One region of the Rhizobium sp. BK275 genome, then DNA from elsewhere that is predicted to be linked to it. Evidence: riboswitches for the same ligand, from Rfam matches in the RefSeq annotation. Region 1 holds a riboswitch; each other region holds the start of a gene.
The links. A riboswitch is a leader RNA that binds a small molecule or an ion and turns the genes downstream of it on or off. The one in region 1 is predicted to bind thiamine pyrophosphate.
Positions count from the first base shown of each region.

Region 2: another riboswitch for thiamine pyrophosphate. It lies ahead of FHT82_RS19495 (YkoF family thiamine/hydroxymethylpyrimidine-binding protein); the one in region 1 lies ahead of thiC (phosphomethylpyrimidine synthase ThiC).
Region 3: another riboswitch for thiamine pyrophosphate. It lies ahead of thiM (hydroxyethylthiazole kinase); the one in region 1 lies ahead of thiC (phosphomethylpyrimidine synthase ThiC).

Region 1 is NZ_JACHZL010000001.1:45,883-52,958, reverse strand. Features, by position in the region: gene FHT82_RS30220 (hypothetical protein) at 13-318, opposite strand; gene FHT82_RS00230 (DUF2934 domain-containing protein) at 644-937, shown strand; gene FHT82_RS00225 (cold-shock protein) at 1,054-1,257, opposite strand; TPP riboswitch at 1,668-1,800, shown strand; gene thiC (phosphomethylpyrimidine synthase ThiC) at 1,893-3,719, shown strand; gene thiO (glycine oxidase ThiO) at 3,721-4,692, shown strand; gene thiS (sulfur carrier protein ThiS) at 4,692-4,889, shown strand; gene FHT82_RS00205 (thiazole synthase) at 4,893-5,666, shown strand; gene FHT82_RS00200 (YbhB/YbcL family Raf kinase inhibitor-like protein) at 6,034-6,498, shown strand; gene FHT82_RS00195 (hypothetical protein) at 6,550-6,813, shown strand; gene betC (choline-sulfatase) at 6,909-7,076, opposite strand, start outside.
Region 2 is NZ_JACHZL010000006.1:112,495-119,570, forward strand. Features, by position in the region: gene soxR (redox-sensitive transcriptional activator SoxR) at 1-328, opposite strand, end outside; gene FHT82_RS19490 (NAD(P)H-dependent oxidoreductase) at 410-985, shown strand; TPP riboswitch at 1,175-1,289, shown strand; gene FHT82_RS19495 (YkoF family thiamine/hydroxymethylpyrimidine-binding protein) at 1,279-1,887, shown strand; gene FHT82_RS19500 (ABC transporter permease) at 1,902-2,693, shown strand; gene FHT82_RS19505 (ABC transporter ATP-binding protein) at 2,690-3,445, shown strand; gene FHT82_RS19510 (ABC transporter substrate-binding protein) at 3,453-4,460, shown strand; gene FHT82_RS19515 (acyltransferase) at 4,527-5,741, shown strand; gene FHT82_RS19520 (sugar transferase) at 5,963-6,640, shown strand; gene FHT82_RS19525 (F0F1 ATP synthase subunit epsilon) at 7,003-7,076, opposite strand, start outside.
Region 3 is NZ_JACHZL010000005.1:306,594-313,669, reverse strand. Features, by position in the region: gene FHT82_RS17845 (ABC transporter ATP-binding protein) at 1-29, shown strand, start outside; gene FHT82_RS17840 (ABC transporter ATP-binding protein) at 26-904, shown strand; gene FHT82_RS17835 (alpha-hydroxy acid oxidase) at 962-2,113, opposite strand; gene FHT82_RS17830 (hypothetical protein) at 2,303-2,983, opposite strand; gene thiD (bifunctional hydroxymethylpyrimidine kinase/phosphomethylpyrimidine kinase) at 3,127-3,939, opposite strand; gene thiE (thiamine phosphate synthase) at 3,936-4,571, opposite strand; gene thiM (hydroxyethylthiazole kinase) at 4,568-5,368, opposite strand; TPP riboswitch at 5,420-5,518, opposite strand; gene FHT82_RS17810 (aldehyde dehydrogenase (NADP(+))) at 5,682-7,076, opposite strand, start outside.

The DNA.
Region 1 (7,076 bases):
TCGTTCGGCGATCTATGGGATATCTCTCGACTCCAGTTCCGGACAGCTTGGCTCGTTTCCGAAGGTGATCTCCTTGCGATCTCCGTTAATCGTCAGCCCCCTGAAGGTCAGCACATTCTCGTCACGATAGACGATCTCGCTTCGGTAAATGCCCGCGCGTATCGCTCTGTTTCTGGCTCGACTGACATTGCACTGCCCGATCGGCGGTGAAACATGCCAATTGGACGTACCTTGCGTGTCTGTTTGCCATCCCTGGGCTGAAGCCAGCGTCGAACCGATGAGCAACGCAGATGCTGAAAGTACAAATTTGGACGACAATCGAGATTTCACGACGTTACTCCGAGGCGATTCAGCTACCGATGCCTTTGCTATTATCTGAAATTGCTTGCTAGATCATTCAACGGCACGCAATCGGCTTTGACTTCTCAGGAAATGGTGAACAACCGCATTCGCAATCGGCAAATTGCGACGCCGGCCCGGAGAGCAGCCATTACCAATAGATCGCTGGCACGGCCAGCAAGCCGGAGAACGGAGGCATGACCGTGCTGCCAATTATTCGTTGCCGGAAATACGCGGTGGCACTTGCCTCTGATATGTGCCGCACCATGTCAGTGGTCTTAAGGTCTAGCTCAGGGAGGAACGGATGGCAATGAACGAAGACCGTCTCAGACAACGCGCCTATGAGATCTGGGAGCAGGAGGGTCGGCCTCACGGGGAGGACATGAAGCACTGGCTGCAGGCGTTTCAGGAAATCGCCGCGAGCACCGAGACCGGTGGTCAGCCGGTCAAGAAACCCCGGTCGAAGAAGGCTGGGGAGGCGGACGTAGCCCCTAAGGTAAAAGCAGCAGGCAAGTCCAAGGGCGGCGCCCAGAGCGTTCCGACGACGGCTCCGCCGCCGAAGTCAACTAAGATTGCCACAGGCGTTACCAAGCACTAACTGGGCTGCTTCCTGGCGGCCCATTCGACTTGGTTGAATGGGATTGAAAGAGCGGGGCGCCCTCGATGAGCGCCCTGCGATGAATTCTGATTGTCGAAAAGGAGATCCCGTGCGGTTTAGAGCGGTCTGACGTTTTCGGCCTTTGACTTGCCTGTCTTCCGATCCTGGCCGATATCGAAGGACACGTTCTGGCCTTCCTTCAGTGTACCACCGTATTGCAATGCGGATACGTGCACGAAAACATCAGCTCCGCCGTCGTCAGGCGTGATAAAGCCGAAACCCTTGTCGTTGTTGAAAAACTTTACTTTGCCAGTCGGCATGAGAATCCTCGTGTGCTTGCGGTTTAATCGCGCCGGCAATCTAGCGATCAGCTGTCGCGCGATCAACCCGATCTACCGGGAGCGAATGGGAAACAACGACCGGCCTTAGCCAGCACGCTCTGGTGCTGGCATGTGTTTGCATGAGCTGGAGGTTGGATAGAGCCTCTTTGGCTGGCAGAGAACGTTCCTAAACCTCGTGTCGTGTCTGGTCGTGCGTCCCACGCGCGTTCGTATTAATCGCCCTTCATTAGAGGGGCGCCGAAAGGCTTCCGGGTTGCGTTATGCGGATCGCGCTTGTCGTATATTATTGCTCTCAGGGCAAGCTCGGTGCGGTTCACCCTGCGTGCTGGTTTGCCCGAAGTTCCGCAGTTCCGGGTTGACATGAACTCGGCCGAGCACATAGTCTTTGCGACATTCACCAGGGGTGTCCCGGCAAGGGGCTGAGATACTGCTAGGCAATACGGCTTTGCCGATTGTGGGCGCAGTGACCCGTTGAACCTGATCCAGTTCATACTGGCGTAGGGACGGTGCAAGCGCTCGAAGACTTTGGATTCACGCGTAGAATCCATGCCGGCGTCTTTCCATCATTCCGGCTGATTGACTGGGTCTCCAACACCAACTTGGAGCCTCAAACCATGACCATTGCCGCAAAAAACCTCACTCCGACCGTTACCACCGGCCCGCTGCCGGCGTCGCGGAAAGTCCATGTCGCGGGGGATATTCACGCCGACATCCGCGTGCCGATGCGCGAGATCAGCGTGCATCCGACATCGGGCGAGCCGCCTGTTGTCGTCTACGATTCCTCCGGCCCTTATACCGCCGACGGAGCAGATATCCGCATCGAGCGGGGCCTGTCACAGCTTCGCCGCAACTGGGTACTCGCGCGCGGCGATGTCGAGGCCTATGAAGGCCGCCATCTGCGCCCCGAAGACAATGGCTTTGTTACCGGCGAGCGGTTGACACCGCAATTTCCTGCCAAACGTCAGCCGCTACGTGCCAGAGACGGCAAGGCGGTCACCCAGCTTGCCTATGCGCGCGCCGGCATCATCACGCCGGAAATGGAGTTCATCGCCATCCGCGAAAACCTTGGCCGCAAAGCGAAGGTCGAAGCCATAATTCGCGATGGCGAAAGTTTCGGCGCCCATATTCCGGATCATGTGACCCCGGAATTCGTCCGTCAGGAGGTCGCAGCCGGCCGCGCGATCATCCCGGCCAATATCAATCACCCGGAAAGCGAGCCGATGATCATCGGCCGGAATTTCCTGGTGAAGATCAATGCCAATATCGGCAATTCCGCCGTCACCTCCTCTATGGCAGAGGAAGTCGAGAAGATGGTTTGGGCGGCTCGCTGGGGCGCCGACACCGTCATGGACCTGTCGACCGGCCGCAACATTCACAACATCCGCGAGTGGATCATCCGCAACTCGCCGCTTCCGATCGGCACGGTACCGCTCTATCAGGCGCTGGAGAAGGTCGATGGGATCGCCGAGAACCTCTCTTGGGAGGTCTATCGCGACACGCTGATCGAGCAGGCCGAGCAGGGGGTCGATTATTTCACCATCCATGCCGGCGTGCGGCTGCATTACATCCCGCTGACTGTCAACCGCGTCACCGGCATTGTCTCGCGCGGCGGCTCGATCATGGCGAAGTGGTGCCTGCATCATCATCGCGAGAGCTTTCTTTATGAGCATTTCGAGGAAATCTGCGACATCTGCCGCGCCTATGACGTCTCCTTCTCGCTCGGCGACGGCCTGCGCCCCGGCTCGATTGCCGATGCCAACGACGCAGCGCAGTTTGCCGAGCTCGAAACGCTTGGCGAGCTGACGAAGATCGCCTGGGCAAAAGACTGTCAGGCGATGATCGAAGGGCCTGGCCATGTTCCGATGCACAAGATCAAGGAAAACATGGACAAGCAGCTTGCCGTCTGCGGCGAAGCGCCCTTCTACACGCTCGGGCCGCTGACGACCGATATCGCGCCGGGCTACGATCATATCACCTCGGGGATCGGTGCGGCGATGATCGGCTGGTTCGGTACTGCCATGCTCTGCTACGTCACCCCGAAGGAGCATCTCGGCCTACCCGACCGCAACGACGTCAAGACGGGTGTCATCACCTACAAGATCGCCGCCCACGCGGCAGACCTCGCCAAGGGACATCCAGCGGCGCGTGTCCGCGACGATGCGTTATCTCGCGCCCGCTTCGAATTCCGTTGGGAGGACCAATTCAACCTGTCGCTCGATCCCGATACCGCCCGCAGTTTCCATGACGAGACCTTGCCGAAGGAAGCCCATAAAGTTGCGCATTTCTGCTCGATGTGTGGCCCGAAATTCTGCTCCATGCGGATTTCGCATGACATCCGCGCGGAGGCGCAGAAGGAGGGGCTGGACGCGATGGCGGCGAAATATCGAGAAGGCGGCGATCTCTATATGCCGATCAACGGCAGCGCGCATCCGGCCGAGTGACATGCGCGTCCTCGTCAAAGGGGGCGGCGTCGCCGGCCTCACGGTCGCTCACGAGCTGTTTCGGCGCGGCGCTGAGGTCACGATCTCAGATCCCAGTCAGACTTTCAGCCGGGCAGCCTCCTGGCTTGCCGGCGGCATGCTGGCACCATGGTGCGAGCGGGAAAGTGCCGATGAAGCCGTACTCGAACGCGGCCGCGATTCCGCTGATCGATGGGAAGCGATTTCGCCGGGCAAGATCGTCCGCAAGGGAACGCTTGTCGTCGCACCGAACCGCGATGAGAGCGAGCTGAAGCGCTTCGCCGGCCGCACGACCGGCTATCGTTGGGTTGAGGAACGCGAAATCGCCACCCTCGAACCTTCTCTCGCCGGTCGCTTCAGGCACGGCCTGTTCTTTCCGCAGGAAGCGCACCTCAATCCCCGCGAAGTATTGCACGCATTGAAAGATGATCTGTCGGCAAAGGGCGTCACTTTTGCCGAAGAGATCGCCGATGACGGTGAATTCGCGGAAATCGTCGATTGCACCGGGGTGGGCCAGATCGGCCAGTGCGAGGAGTTGCGTTGTGTGCGGGGCGAAATGCTCTATCTGCAGACTGAGGAGGTCACCCTCGCGCGGCCCGTCCGCCTGCTGCATCCGCGTTTTCCCGTCTATATCGTGCCGCGCGGTAAAGGCCTGTTCATGGTCGGCGCGACGATGATCGAAACGGAATTCCAAGGGCCGATCACCGCCCGCTCGCTGATGGAACTGCTGAATGCCGCCTATGCACTGCATCCTGCTTTTGCCGATGCTGCGATTGTCGAAACCGGCGCCGGCATCCGCCCTGCCTTTCCAGACAACTTTCCCCGCGTGATGCGGGAGGGCAATATCATCATCCTCAACGGCCTTTATCGCCACGGTTTTCTGCTGGCGCCAGCGATGGCGGCTGAAGCCGCGGATCTGGTCTTTTCCGGACAGACGAAGCAAAGGAGCCCCTGATGCACCTGATCATAAACGGCGAACCCGAGACAATTGTCGCAACCACGCTGTCGCAGCTTCTGGCGGCACTCGATTATGAGGGCGAGTGGCTGGCAACCGCCGTCAACGGCGAGCTCATTCATCGCGAGGATCGCGACGATCACCTTCTGAACGACAATGACAGGATCGAGATCCTGGCCCCGATGCAGGGAGGCTGACCCATGCTTGATCTCTACGGAACCCAGCTCGGGTCGCGCCTCCTGCTCGGAACAGCGCGTTACCCCTCGCCAGACATCCTGGCCGAGGCTGTCAAGCGGTCCAGGACGGAGATCGTCACCGTGTCGCTACGGCGCGAAATGGCCGGCGGGCGCAATGGCGGCGCATTTTTCGATATGATCCGGGCGCTTGGTGTCCGCGTTCTTCCCAACACGGCCGGCTGCCACGGTGTATCCGAGGCCGTGCTGACGGCCAAGATGGCGCGCGAGGTGTTTCAGACCAATTGGATCAAGCTGGAGGTGACCGGCAATCACGATACGCTGCAGCCGGATGTCTTCGCCCTTGTGGAGGCGGCGCGCATTCTCGCCGCTGACGGCTTTGAGGTCTTTCCCTATACGACCGACGATCTGATAGTGGCGGAGCGCCTCCTGGAAGCAGGATGCAAGGTGCTGATGCCCTGGTGCGCCCCGATCGGCACCGCTTCAGGGCCGCTCAATCTTACGGCCCTTCGATCCATGCGCGCACATTTTCCCGACGTGCCGCTGATCGTCGACGCAGGCATCGGCCGTCCGTCGCATGCAACGACCGTGATGGAGCTGGGTTTCGATGCGGTCCTTCTCAACACCGCGGTTGCCGGCGCGGGTGACCCCGCGGCAATGGCGGAAGCCTTCGCTGGGGCAATTGAGGCCGGCCGACAGGCATTCGGCGCCGGCATGCTGGAGCCGCGCGACATGGCGGTTCCGTCGACACCCGTGATTGGAAAGGCAGTATTCGCGTGAAGCTCGATCCCTTCTATCTGATCGTCGACAGCGCCGCCTGGATCGAAAGGCTAACGCGTCCGCACCGGTGCGAGTGATACGCTTGAGACGCTGTTCGTCGTCACGTCTCGATTTTCAGGATCTCGGGACCGCCGGAGAGACGAATGCGGACCCCCGCGCACCACTTTCCCTTTCATGTCGTTGGTAAGGGTATGCCTCTTACAATTCGAACCACAGCTGCCGGAAAAGGTTCCACATGCGCCGGTCAAACGTGGCCAAGGCTGGAACTTTGGCGCCCGATCCATGTTGGACCTGCATGTTTGAAACAATCCTCAGATTGTGGACCGGTGAAGGCATTTGCCGGTCCTGACGGCCGAAGGAGGTCTTCATGTCGTTCACACTCACGAGTTCCGCATTCACGGACGGATCCACAATTCCAAACAAGCACACACGGCTTGGCGAAAACATAGCACCGCGCCTTGAATGGGCCGGAGCGCCGGATGAGACACGCAGCTTTGCGCTTATCGTTGAAGATCCCGATGCGCCAAATGGAACCTTCCGTCATTGGGGCGTCTTCAATATACCGGGCGATCGCAACGCGTTACCGGAAAACAGCAATATGGCACCGAATGGAGGGCCGCGTTTTTGCGACAATGATTTCGGCAATGGCCGCTATGACGGCCCACAGCCACCCAAAGGCCACGGCGTCCATCACTATCACTTCAGGCTGGCGGCACTCGACGTCCCCGCTCTGTCAATTCCGGCCTCGGCCGGCATCCAGGCGATGTGGCGAGAGGCACGGAAACATACGATCGCTGAAACCTCACTGACCGGCACGTTTGAACAAACGTAACCGGCCGCTGGCTCACCTTGCTCGGCTGACGGCCGTGCGCAGGAGGATATATTGGCTATTTATCGGCGCTTTCAAAAAGGTCTGGAAAAGCCGGGCGACATGGTCATCAAGCTCTATCATTCCGGTGACGAGATCCGCGGCTTCGTGCGCAAAGTGACTGGCCGGGGTAGGGACTACAGTGTTTTTCCCGGCGAGGAGATGGAACCGGCAGCCGCGCTTCAAATCGCCCGCAGCCACCTGCACGGGGCCAGTGAGATCCTCATCGAACTATCCGAGGGGGTAGAATGGGACGCACGATGGGGTGCATTGCGCTAGAACTGCGCCAGTTTCGACCGCCGGAGCGAAGTCGGGCCGAAATCGCCCGGGGCGAAGGGCCAGTGTCCGGGTGTCGCGATTATTCCTCCTGCCCGTCATTCGCCGCGAGGAAATCGCTGGTTCTCCTCCAAGACGTTCAGATCCATATGATTGCGCATATATCGCTCGGCGGCTTTCTGCAGTGGCTGATAGTCCCACGGATAGTAGGACCCCTGCCGCAATGCGGGATAGACGACCCACCGACGGGCCTGACTTTCGCGGAT
Region 2 (7,076 bases), on a different contig from region 1:
GTCGCTTGATGCGGGCATCGAGGTCATCTTTCCAGAGCGCCGACAGCCTCTGCCAATCCTCGACTGTCGGCGTCCGGCTCTGCGGCAGGGTTTCGAAGGCAGTCTGGATTTCGGCAAGTGGGATGCCGACGCGTTGCGCCACTTTGATGATACCGAGGCGCCGTAGCACATCGCGGCCGTAGCGGCGCTGGTTGCCGCGGGTGCGGATGCTGGAGATCAGCCCCTTCGTCTCGTAGAAATGCAGGGCAGAAACCGCAAGCCCGCTTCGCTCTGCCACCTCACCCACCGTCAGGAGCTTGCTCAACGAGAATGTCGAATTCTGCTGCATGGCCTATTGACCTCAATGTTAGTTGAGGTTCTATAGACTGCGCTCCCGAGGCCGTAAAGCCGATACGAGAAGGAGCAATGCATGCAGAAACCCATGAGGCTTGCCGTCATCTACGGCAGCACGCGCGAGGGACGCATCTGCGACAGGGTGGTGAAATGGCTCGAAAGAGAGCTGGCCCGCTTTCCGCAATTCAAAATCGACATCATCGATCCGCTGGCATTTTCGTTGCCGCGAGAGCATGCGCCGCATCATCCGGAGGCAAGACGGCTTGCGGACAGGCTCCATCAGGCCGATGGCTTCATCCTCGTCACGCCGGAATATAACCACAGTTTCACCGCCTCACTGAAATTCCTCATCGATCTCTTCATCGAGCCCTGGCACGGCAAGCCGATTGCCTTTGTCTGCTATGGCGGCGTCTCCGCCGGATTACGGGCAGTTGAACAGCTCCGCCTCGTCTTCGCCGAACTCCATGCCGTCACGATCTGCGACGCGGTGAGCTTCAACTCCCCCTGGCGTCGTTTCGATAATGAAGGCCGGCTGCAGGATCCGCAGGATGCGTTGCGCCGGCTATCGAGAATGATGGCCCAGTTGCAATGGTGGACCGAGGCGCTGATCACCGCCCGCAGCGACACTCCCTATGCCGGCGTAGCCGCCTGAGACAACGACATCCGGTTCCGTTTCTGGCAGGTACGGAACCGGCTGGACACCCGGACAGGGCCTCCGTCCGGGTGCTTCCCTCCTCTGACACCTAACAGTTGCTTCCAAACAGCCATCACCTTTATACCGACCGTATAGCCGGTAGGAATTTTGCGGTTGCAGTATCGCAAACCCGGTGATAGTTTCCGCCACAATTCACGGGGGAGCTCCGAATTGCCGGGGCTGAGATGTGAGGCGCATGCCTCCGGACCCTTCAAAGCTGATCTGGGTAATGCCAGCGGAGCGAGGTCCAAGTGTTTTCCGGCGCGCAAGTGTCCCTGTATCCGATGTCCGGCAATTTCGTCGGCATCATCCTTGACGCGATCAAGGCTCTTGAGCCCTATCGCGATCGGCTTCGCATCGAAACCGACGATATCTCCACGCTGATGGTCGGTCCGCCCGACGTGCTGTTTGCCGCCATGCGCGACCTGTTCGTTTCGGCTGCCGCAAGCGGCGAGCACTGCGTATTGTCCGCCGCCATCTCGCGTGGCTGCCCCGGCGAACCGGATGATGCGATCTGCGGCGCCAGCCTGCCCTCTAGCCGGTCCGAACCGCTTGCCGAGCGCGTCGAGGCGGCGATCACGGCAGCCAGGGATACGAAACGGACCGGCCAGGCGACGGCAGCCCAGGTTTCTCTCTATGTTATGGGAACGGGCACGCATATGGACGAGATCTATGGCTGCATCGATTTCCTGAAGCGTTCGGGCACATTCGACCGCTCCAAGAATTTCTGCACCAAGCTGCGCGGCGATGCCGGCGCGATCTTCGCGACCATTCACCAAGCCTTCTATCGCTTCGGCGATCCCGAAGGCCACGTGACGCTGGATATCACGGTCTCCGCGAACAGCCCGAGCAAAGCCTGAGACGCTTGACGGCGATGACCTTATCGAAATCGGATTCGACATTCACGGCATTGAGGCGGGCCTTGCCTGCCATTCTTGCCGTGTTTGCCTTCCTGGCTGCCTGGGAACTCTATGTCGATCTCTCCGGCATCAAACCCTCCATCCTGCCCTCGCCTTCACGCGTCCTGACGCAGGGCTGGCTGAACAGGCAGGCGCTGCTCGACAATACCTGGCCGACGCTCAGCGCAACGCTCGGCGGTTTTGCCCTGTCGCTGGTCTTTGCCTTCGTCTCGTCGGTGCTGATGGATTTCGTACCCTTCATGCGCCGCGCGCTGCTGCCGCTCTTCATCGTCAGCCAGACGCTGCCACTGGTCGCGATTGCGCCCCTGGTCGTGCTTTGGTTCGGTTTCGGGCTGCTGCCGAAACTTCTGCTCGTCGCGCTCGTCACCTTCTTTCCGTTGCTGGTCGCCCTGCTGCAGGGCTATGAATCGACGGACGGGGATATTGCCGAGCTTTTGAGTTCCATGAAGGCGAGCCGCTGGCGCATCTTCTGCCTGGCAAGGCTCCCTTCCGCCATGCCCTTCTTCTTTGCGGGTCTGCGCATATCGATCACCTATGCCGTGGTCGGCGCGATCTTTGCCGAATATGCAGGCGCCTCCCGTGGCCTGGGGATTTACATCCTCAACGCCAAGAACAATTTCCGGCCGGATCTCGTGCTCGCCGCCGTCGTTCTCAGCGCCCTTCTGACGCTATGCCTCTTCGGCCTTACACTGGCGATCCAGCGTCTCGCCATGCCCTGGCAATCCGCCGCGGAGAAACGCCGATGAGCGGGATGCTGGAGCTTGAGAACATCTCGAAGTCCTTCGGTGGCATGGAGGTGCTGCAGGATATCTCTCTCCATATTGCCAGAGGTGAATTCGTTTCGATCGTCGGCCCCTCCGGTTCCGGCAAATCGACGATCCTCAGGCTGCTGACACAGGCACTGCTGGCCGATAAAGGCGACATTCTCTTCAACGGCACTCCGCTCTCACAGGCCGCGCATGCCTTCGCTTTCATGCCCCAGCGCGATGCGTTGATGCCGTGGCGAAGCGTGATCGACAATGCGATCCTCGGCCTCGAAGTGTATGGCATGCGTCGCAGGCAAGCGCGCGCCGTCGCTGCCCCTCTCTTCGAACGCTTCGGCCTTGCCGGCTTCGAAAACCACTATCCCGCTGCCCTTTCGGGCGGCATGCGCCAGCGTGCGGCCCTGCTGCGCACTGTGATCCAGCGGCAGGATATGCTGCTGCTCGACGAGCCCTTCGGAGCGCTCGACGCGCTGACCCGCACACAGATGCAGGAATGGCTGCAAGGCATGTGGACAGATCATCGCTGGACGGCGCTGCTGATTACACATGATGTGCGCGAAGCGGTCTTTTTGTCCGACCGCATCTATGTGCTTTCCGCTCGCCCGGCGGCCGTGGTCAGGGAATTCGAGGTGCCGCTGGCAAGACCGCGCACGCTTGCCGATCTCGGCTCCCCGGCCGCACAGGCGATCGAAACAGAAATCCTTCAAACACTGCTGCATCCGCAAAGAACCTGAGGAGGTCCTGATGCTTCTCACCCGCCGACAAACCCTTTTTGCCGCCGTGGCTGCAGGCCTTGCCGGCCGCACCGCCTTCGCCCAGTCCGCCGCAAAGGTCCGCATCGCGCTCGACTGGACGCCGAACACCAATCATATCGGCATCTATGTCGCCAAGGCGAAGGGCTTCTATGAAGCCGCCGGCCTCGATGTCGAAATTCTGCCCTATGCCGATACCAGCGCCGGCACGCTGGTCGCGAACGGCGTTGCCGATTTCGGCATCTGCGGGGAGATCGAAACCTTCACCCAGCGCGCCGCCGGCGCGGATGTGAAGCTCGTCTACGCCGTGGTGCAGACGGAAACCGGCAGGCTGATCTTCAAGGGCGACCGCGACGACATCAAGAGCCCTAGAGATCTTGATGGTAAGACCTATGGTGGCTTCGGCGGCGCATGGGAGCAGGCGCTCGTCTCCGCGATGATCCGCAACGACGGCGGCAAGGGTACCTTCCAGAATGTCACGCTCGGCACTTCGGCCTATGAGGCGCTCGACAACGGCGCCGTCGACTTCACGCTGGAAATCTACACCTGGGAAGGCATTGCCGCCCAACTCGAGAACCGACAAGTCGGCCGCTGGCGCTACAGCGATTACGGTATTCCGGACGAACAGACGACTGCGATCGCTTCCAGCGACACCTATCTTGCAGACAATCCGCAAAATGCCCGCGCCTTCATCCAGGCAACACTGAAGGGTTACGCCCATTCGGTCGACAATCCGGACGAGGCCTGCGACCTCTTGATTGCCGGCAGCAATGGCGCACTGCTCAACACCGATCTTGTCAAGGCATCGCAGAAGGCCCTCGTCGAGGGGCATTACCTCAGGAGCGAAAAAGGCGCGATCGGCACCATCGATCCGGCCAAGGCCGAAGCGATCGGCACTTTCCTGTTCGATCATGGCATCCTCCTCGATGCCAACGGTACGGCACTGACGGAAAAGCCCGACTTTTCCGCCTATTACACCAACAGTCTCCTTGACTGAGACGAGCCCGCCCCTTGCGGGCAGCAGCTTTTCACTGCAAAGTCCCGCAAGGAGCGAGGGAGTGACATGCAGCAGCAGGACCGGGTGGCCGGAGCGGATTTCTTGCGCGCAGCCGCCTGCTTGCTCGTCCTCATCCATCATCTCATTCTGCGCATCGACCTCACCAAGCTCGGCGAAGGATTGCGGCCGACGCTGACTGCGCTGCGCTTCGGCAATTTCGGCGTCGCCATCTTCTTCATCCTCAGCGGTTTCCTGCTGGCCTTGCCGTTCTGGCGTTCTCTCGACGCCGGCGGCGCCATGCCCGACCTGCATATCTATGCGCTGCGCCGCGCGGCCCGCATCGTACCCGGCTATTGGGTGGCTTTGACGGCGGGCTTCATCCTCAGCGTCACATTGCTTGGATATGCGCTGACGCCGGGACTCGCTATGCGCTATGCCAGCGGCCTTTTCTTCATGAGCCAATGGCACTGGCGCACTTTCTTTCCTGTCGAAGGCAACGGCCCGCTCTGGTCCATCTCTTTCGAAGCGACGAGCTATGTGCTGCTGCCGCTTTGTTTCCTCTGGCTTTTCGCGATCCCGGAAAACCGCCGTTCTCCGCCCGTCACGCGCCTTGCCTGGCTCGGCATCATTGCCGTGACGCTGATCGCCCATGAAACCTTCCGTGTGCTTTTCCCGCCCAATGAGATCGACCGTGGCTGGCAATATGGCATGCAGGGCGGCGCGAAGGAGTGGATGCCCGACTACAATCCCATCGGCTTTTTCGCCGTTTTTGCGCTCGGTGCACTCGCGGCCGGCATTCAGATCCTGCTGCCGCGAAAGCGTCGGATCTGGTTCGACATCATCGCACTCGCCTGCCTCGCCGCCGCCGGCCTCCAGCTGCCGCTTTCGACAGGCGGACCCTGGGAAGCCTACGGATGGCTCGGAATTCCCTATGCCTTTCCGCTGTTTCCGGTTCTGATCGCTGCCGCTCTTGTGACCCTCTCGCGCTCGGTGCTGCTTGCGGCACTGCTAGACAATACCGTCATGCGCTTTACGGCAACCATCTCATTCGGGATCTATATCTGGCAGGATATCGTACTGACCTCGATGCAAACGATCTCTCCCGCGATATTCGGGATCGGCAGGGACGATCCGGTACAGGACTGGTCTATCGGCTGCGCCGTTGCGACGCCGATCATTTTTCTTCTCGCAAGCTTCAGCTATTTCACGCTCGAACGACCGGCAATACGAAGCGCCGCACGCATAACGCGCAAGAATTCAGCCATTACCCAATATAGTTAATTCCTAATCATTAAGAATAGCACGGACATAGTTCGAAATACTCCCAAATTTGGCTCCATTATGGTTACGAAAACGTTAAGGAGGCGGGTGACAAATCGATCCCGTCCATGTATTTGTGCCAGCGCGACGCAATATGCGAGTATTTCCACGGACGTTGCTTAATGAACGTGTTTACTTCAAACAAGCTTCAAGATACGGCTTTCGCTGTAAAAACAGTGAAGATGGAGGCTCTCGACGCAGCGAATTCCAATATTCGCCAGCCCGAAAGCTTTGCCGCATTGGATGGCCGAAACAGACTTCAGCTCGGCTTGAAGAGAGCTTTCGACATTTTCGGTGCAACAAGCGCGCTGGTTATTCTGTTTCCAGTTCTTCTGGCGATCGCGCTTCTCATGGTGATCGATGACGGCGGACCGGTGTTTTTCCGGCAGATTCGTTGGGGCCTGAAAGGCAGCAAGATCACCGTCTACAAGTTTCGCTCCATGCGGGCCGATCTCTGCGATCCGACTGGCGTCGAGCAGACTGTCAAGGGTGATCGGCGCGTGACGCGGATTGGCGCCTTCCTGCGCAAGACCAACATCGACGAGCTTCCGCAGCTTCTCAACGTCATCAAGGGCGATATGTCGCTCGTCGGCCCCCGCTGCCACGCGATCAATATGCGCGCAGCCGGCATGCTCTACGAGGAACTGGTGCCCGAATATCATTACCGCCATTTGATGCGGCCGGGCATCACCGGTCTTGCCCAGACGCGCGGCTGGCGCGGCCCGACAGATCGACCGACAGAAGCGCGCGCCCGCATTGCCAGCGATATCTATTACATTAGAAATTTCAGTTTCTGGCTGGATATGAAGATTCTGTTCGACACGCTACTGTCCGAACTGCGCGGCGGCACCGGCTTCTGAGACATCGAATTTTCACGAATGAAATCGATCAGGCTGGAGCATGTCGCGCAAACGTGTGCAGCAGTTTTGCGATAACGACATACGTAAGATAAAGACTTAAAACGTGGCGAGCGAATCCTGGAGATCGCGACACGCTTTGGAGTAATTCCAGCATAAGTACGTAGCGGCTTACGTCCGGAATTGCGTGAAAACAGAGAGATAGAACGTTTCGTGATTCGAAGAAAACGGGAATGTTCTGGGCGGTGAAATACCGCCTGTTTTGTTGTTGCAGCTTTCGCAGCAATAAAGGAGCAGCTGTTCCAACATAAAAAGCGGCCTTAAAGACCGCTTTCCTTATTCGCTCTATAATACCTGCTGACCGATCAGTCCTGCTGGACGATACCCCGCAGATGGGTCAGCTCCATGATGAAGTGTTCCAGCCTGGACTTGTGCTCGT
Region 3 (7,076 bases), on a different contig from region 1:
TCAGGGCAGGGGAGTATAAGATCCAATGAGCGGCGAACACCTTCTCGAACTTGAAAACGTCACCAAGCTGTTTCCGATCGGTGGCTTCTTCTCGCGTGCCAAGATGGCGGCGGTCAACGACGTCAGTTTCGCGCTTGAGACCGGCCGGCCCGAGATCTTCACCATTGTCGGCGAATCCGGCTCCGGCAAGTCCACGATTGCGAAGATGATTCTCGGCAGTGAAAAGGCCGACCGCGGCACGATCCACTTCGACGGCGCCAACATCGGCGATATTCGCAGCCGCAGTGCCCGCGAAGCCTTCATGACCAGGGTCCAGCCGGTTTTCCAGAACCCGTTCGAAGCCTTCAATCCTCTGACGCGCATCGACGAATACCTGTTTGCCACCGCTCATCGCTTCAAGGGTGCCAAGAGCCGCGCTGAGAGGGAGGCGCTTGCCGACGCGGCCCTGCAGCGGGTCGGCCTCTCCATTGCGGAGGTCCGCGGACGTTATTCGCATGAATTGTCGGGTGGCCAGCTTCAGCGCATCGCGGTGGCGCGTGCGCTCATTCCGGAGCCGAAGCTGATCGTCGCCGACGAGCCGGTCTCGATGGTGGATGCATCGCTGCGCATGTCGATCGTCAATCTTTTCCGCGAGCTGCGTGATACGCTCAAGGTGTCCATCATCTACATCACCCACGACCTGGCGACTGCCTATTACATCGCCGATCGGGTCATCATCATGCGTAAGGGCGTGGTGGTGGAAAGCGGTGACGCGCGCACCGTGCTCGACAATCCGCAGCATGAATACTCGATCGCGCTGAAGAATGCCGTCCTGCCGCCCGATCCGCATGAGGCGTCGGCGATCATTCGCCAGCGCCAGCAGGATACCGGCGCATCGGTGCCCCGTAAGATTGCGCGCACCTGATCCCCCGATGGTCAGAGCTTGGCCGTACCCGACAGAAGGTGCAGCCAAGCCGTTGTCTCAAGAGGCGCGGAAACGCAGGTTGGCTGCAGAAAGCTCGCTGACGGTGGCGCAGCCCATGAGCTTCATGCCGCGCTCGATTTCCGTTCTCATCTGCAGGAGCGCCCGTTCGACGCCGGCCTGACCGGCGGCGGCAAGCGGGAACAGGTAGTAGCGGCCGACGCCGACCGCCTTAGCGCCGAGCGACAGGGCCTTCAGCACATGGGTGCCGCGCTGAATGCCGCCATCGACCATCACATCGATACGGTCGCCTACGGCATCGACGATTTCCGCGAGCTGGTCGAAGCCGCTGCGCGATCCATCGAGCTGACGTCCACCGTGATTGGACAGCACGATGCCGGTGCAGCCGATATCGATGGCGCGCTTGGCATCCTCGACCGTCATGATGCCTTTGAGGCAGAATTGCCCGCCCCAGGTTTTCACCATGTCGGCGACGTCATCCCAGTTCATTGCGGGATCGAGCATTTCGGTGAAATAGCGGCTGATCGACATGGTGCCGCTGCCCATATCGACATGGCTTTCGAGCTGAGGCAGGCGGAATTTCTCATGCGTGAAATAATTGATGGCCCAGCCGGGCTTGACCGCGAATTGCGCCATGCCAGAGAGATTGAGTTTGAAGGGAATGGCAAAGCCGGTACGCTTGTCGCGCTCGCGGTTGCCGCCGGTGATGCTATCGACTGTCAGCATCATCACCTGGACGCCTGCCTGCTTGGCCCTCGCCATCATTTCGCGATTGAGGCCGCGATCCCTGTGGAAATAGAACTGGTAGACCTGTGGCCCGTTGCTGATCTGCCGCGCTTCTTCCAGGCTGATCGTGCCGAGCGATGAAACACCGAACATCGTGCCGAATTTGCCTGCAGCATGGGCGACGGCCCTTTCACCCTCGTGATGGAAGAGCCGCTGCAGGGCCGTCGGCGAGCAATAGACCGGCATGGCGAGTTTCTGGCCCATGACGGTAACCGACATGTCGACCTCGCTTACGCCACGCAGCACGCTCGGCAGAAGATCGCAGCTCTCGAAAGCAGATGTATTGCGCCTGTAGGTAACCTCGTCATCCGCTGCGCCATCGATATAGTTGAAGATCGGCCCAGGAAGGCGTTGCTTGGCGAGGCGGCGGAAGTCATGGAAATTATGGCAGTCTGAAAGGCGCATACTCGTATCCAATCGAGGGCTGGCATGTCATGCTTCCAGCCGATGAGCGGCCGCGAGACCTCCTCGTCTTCGCGATCCATGACCTATGGGATACGATTATTATTGCACCAATCTCAAGCTCTCTTGAGTGCGCTCCCGTCGCCTCCTCGGATAAATATGCAATTTTTCCGACAGGCCTTCGAGATCTGATCAGCGACCAGCTTTGACCGCGAGCCAAATGACGTGCCGTGCTCCGCCACGCTTGCCGTTGGCACGCGTATTGACGGCATCGACGGCAAAGCCACTATCCTTCAGCCGGCGGGTGAAGGATGGATCCGGTCCGGATGACCAGACCGCGAGTACGCCGCCAGGGCGGAGTGCTTCGCGGGCGGATTTCAGCCCAGCAAAATCATAGAGCCGGTCGTTGGATTTGCGGGTCAGGCCATCGGGGCCATTGTCGACGTCGAGCAGGATAGCGTCATAGCTGGCCTTGCCGGCGCGGATAGCTTCCCCGACATCTCCCTGATGGATTGCGACACGCGGATCGTCGAGGCAGCCCTTGAAGACCTCGGCCATCGGACCGCGCGCCCAGGCGATGACCGCAGGCACCAGTTCGGCAACGACGACGCTTGCATCTTCTGGCAGGACCGCGAGCGCAGCCCGCAGCGTAAAACCCATACCAAGCCCGCCGATCAGGATTTTCGGCTTTGGATGCGACTTGATGCGTTCGTGAGAGAGCGTGGCGAGCGCTTCTTCGGAACCGCTGAGCCGGCTGTTCATCAGCTCGTTAGCGCCGAGCATGATCGAGAATTCGCCGCCGCGCTGCTTCAGCCGCAACTCACTGCCTTCGCCGGGAATGGTCGCGGAATCGAGTTGGATCCAGGGGAGCATGGCGGTTTCGTCTCGCTGAAAGGGACCGTCCACTAGCATAGGCCACCAGCCGATGCCAATAAACCTCTCTCAGACCATACGCATGAAATGGTCGCGGCCTGGTTCGACCGGGCCGTCTGACAATCTTTGAAATGTGATCCGGCTCAGAGCCCGGCGTCTTTCCACAGGGCATGGAAATGATGGACTGGCCCATGGCCGGAACCCACTGTCAATTCGTCCGCAGCAGCGACCGCTTGCGCAAGATAAGCCTTGGCGGTTGCGACCGCCATCTGCGGCGAAACGCCCTTAGCAAGCTCTGCAGCAAGGGCGCTGGACAGGGTGCAGCCTGTGCCATGCGTATTCTTCGTCGGCACACGCTTGGCTTCGAACCAGTGAAGACCGGAAGCGATCGACAACACGTCCGGGCTCTCGTCGCTCTCGAGATGGCCGCCCTTGACCAGCACGACAGCGGGACCAAGTGCCCGGAGGCGCTCGGCCTGCGAGGCCATCTGCTTACGGTTTTCGGCTACCTCTTCGTGCAGCAGCGCGGCAGCTTCCGGCAGATTAGGGGTGAGGAGCGTAGCGAGCGGCAGCAGATGCCGTGTGAGCGCATCGACAGCCTGCGGGTCGAGGAGGGCTGCTCCCCCCTTGGCGATCATGACGGGGTCGACGACGATGGGGATGCCACGATGGGGCGCCAGCGCCTCGGCAACCGCTTCGGCAATGCCGGCATTGGCGATCATGCCGATCTTGACGGCATCGACGCGGACATCGGCAAAGACGGCCTTGATCTGCTGGGCGACGAAATGCGGCGGCACGAGATGCACGCCGGTCACACCCAGCGTGTTCTGCGCCGTCAATGCCGTCAGCGCCGCCATGCCATAAACGCCACGGGCCGAAAAAGCCTTGAGATCGGCCTGGATGCCAGCGCCGCCTGAGGGGTCGGAGCCGGCAATGGACAAAACGTTGCGGATCATCGGCTCACCTTTCTGATTTGATCGGCAATGCGAAGCGTCGCGGCCTTCGGATCAGGCGTGCCGCAGATCGCCGAGACGACGGCAAGCCCATCGGCGCCTGCCGCAAAGACGGAAGCGACATGCTCGCTTTTCAGGCCGCCGATCGCAACCGTTGGAACGGGTGCAGCCTTCACCAGTCTCGCCAGCCCGTCAAAACCGATCGGCTGCTTGTGGTCCGTCTTGGTTTGGGTGGCAAAGACCGGTCCGATACCGGCATAATCGACGATACCAGGGTCGATTGCCGCTGCCAGAGCTTCGGTTTCCACCGACAGGCCAAGGATCATGTCCGGGCCGATCATCGAACGTGCGGCGGCTGGCCCCGTATCGTCCTGTCCGATATGCAGCCCGTCGGCGCCGATTGCAACGGCCGCTTCCACATCGTCATTGACAATCAGCAGCGCGCCTGTGCCTTTCAGTATCTCTTTCAGGACAAGACCGGTTTCCACCATTCTTGCCGTTCCGCCGTGCTTGTCGCGAAGCTGCACCATGGTCGCGCCGCCTGCGACGGCAAGCCGCGTCGTCTCGGCCATGCCGATACCGGCGCAAAGATCGGGATCCAGGACCAGATAGAGGGAGAGGTCAAAGCGTTTCATGCGGCATTGATCCTGGTTCTTGCATCCAGTGTCGAGCCATCAAGCGCGGCGAGCGCATCGAGGAAGCGCCAGGAGAAGGAGCCCGGGCCGGCTGCATCTTTCGCCGCCTCTTCGCCGGCAACCGCGAAGGTGGCGAGTGCCGCAACTGTGCCTGCAAAGGGATCGTCGACAATGGTTGCGGCAAAGGCGCCGGTGAGGCAGGTCAGCGAGCAGCCGAGTGCGGTGACCTGCGGCATTAGCGGCGAACCGCCTTCGATGCGCAGCGCTTGTGCGCCGTCAGTCACGAAATCAACGACCCCGGTGACAGCGACGACTGCGCCATACCGTTCAGCGAGCAACCGGGCAGAAGCCTCGGCCCGCTCAACGGGGTCACGGCTGTCGACGCCCTGGCCACGGCTTTCGCCGCCGGCAAGTGCGATGATTTCCGAGGCATTGCCGCGAATGATCGTCGGGCGAAGCGCCAGCAGATCGGCAACCGCCTTGCGGCGGAAGGAAGTCGCGTAATGGGCGACCGGATCGAGAACCCACGGCCTGCCGCCTGCGTTCGCAGCCGTTGCCGCTGCCTGCATGCCGTCGATCCATTGGGTGGAGAGCGTGCCGATATTGACGGTCAAGGCGCCAGCGATCGCAGCAAATTCTCCGGCCTCCTCGGCGGCGTGAACCATGGCAGGCGACGCCCCGGCCGCAAGCACCACATTGGCGGCGATGTTCATGGCGACATAATTGGTGATGCACTGTACGAGCGGTGGCTTCGCCCGCATCGCCGTCAACAGTGCTCCGGGTGTCTTGTTCTCCATAGTACCCCTTTCAGGCGGGGCAGGCGCGGGAACGATCATGCGATGAAGCAGATGGCGACCCGAGCGACTCCCTCCGCCGGCATTATCCGGTTCAGGTTCGAAGGGTGCTTCTCAGCCCATTCTTGCGAATGGGCGCCCCTGTCTCTCAACGGCACTCTTTCTTGCAGAGAATGGTGCCGCTGTCACTGGCAAAATAACGGTTCTGTGAAGGAGGATCACTCCCGGCACCATCGTTCTGGGTTGGAGCTTGCCAACTTCTCGTATGGTCTCCTTAAAAGACCCCGCGTTTTGAGCTTGGCAAGCCCCGATCCAATCAACGCAGCGGCGCTGGAAGCAGGTTTGCGGTGAAATCCTGATAGGAAACTGGCCGCAGGAACCTGTAGATCGCCAGCGTCCCGACCGATGTCGACCTGCCGTCGGCGGTTGCCGGGTAGGGGCCGCCATGCACCATGGCGGGCGAGACCTCGACACCGGTTCCGAAGCCGTTCACGAGCAGGCGTCCGGCGAGCATTTCCAGCTTGGGAACGAGGCGCTTTGCTTCCGGCTCGTCTTCGCTGGCGATGTGGAGGGCGACGGTCAGCTGCCCTTCGAGGCCATCGAGGACGCGTTCGAGTTCTGTGAGATCGCGGCACCGCACGATAAGGCCGGCCGCACCGAAGACCTCGTCCTGCAGCTCGTGATGCGCGAGGAATGCCGCAGCCGTCGTCTCGAAGAGAGCGGCCGCGCCTTCGAATTCGCTGCCGGGCTTGCCATTGGCAACGAGCCGGACTTCGGGATGCTTCTCCAGCCGGGCAACGCCATCGCAGAATGCCTTGGCGATGGAGCCTGTCAGCATCGTCTGGGCGCTGACATCGGGGAGAAGCTCCCGCGCCTTGGCAATGAAGGTGTCCAGGCCTTCGCTGTCGACGGCGAGAATGAGGCCGGGATTGGTGCAGAACTGTCCGGCACCGAGGACAAGCGAGTTTACGAAAGTCGTTGCAATCTCCGCCGCGCGGCTTTTCAGCGCGTTGGGGAAGAAGATGACCGGGTTGATGCTGCTCATTTCGGCATAGACCGGGATCGGCTGCTTGCGCTCGGAAGCGATCTTCATCAGCGCCGTGCCGCCGCGGCGCGAACCGGTGAAGCCAACTGCCCGAATTCTTGCATCGGCGACGAGCTTCTGTCCAACTTCGAAGCCGGTATCGAAGAGAAGCGCGAAGGTGCCAACATGCAGGCCGGCCTTGGCGACGGCACGCTGTACGGCCCGGCCTACCAGTTCCGACGTGCCCGGATGAGCGGAGTGGGCCTTGACGACAACAGGGCATCCGGCAGCCAGAGCAGACGCTGTGTCGCCGCCGGCCACCGAGAAGGCGAGCGGGAAGTTCGATGCACCGAAAACCGCAACGGGGCCGAGGGGAATGTTGCGCAGGCGCAGATCGGGCTTCGGAACCGGCTTACGGGAGGGATCCGCGCCGTCGAAACGAAGCTCCTGGAACCGGCCTTCGCGAACCTCCCTTGCAAACAGCCGAAGCTGTCCCATCGTGCGAGCGCGCTCCCCCTCGAGACGTCCGCGCGGAAGTCCAGTTTCCGCCATCGCCCGCACGATCAGCTCATCGCCGATCGCTTCGATCTCACTGGCAATCGTTTCAAGAAAGGCGGCCCGCGTTTCCAGGTCGGTTTCCCGGTAGGAGGCGAAGGCCTCCCATGCGAGCTTAGTCGCCTCTTCGAC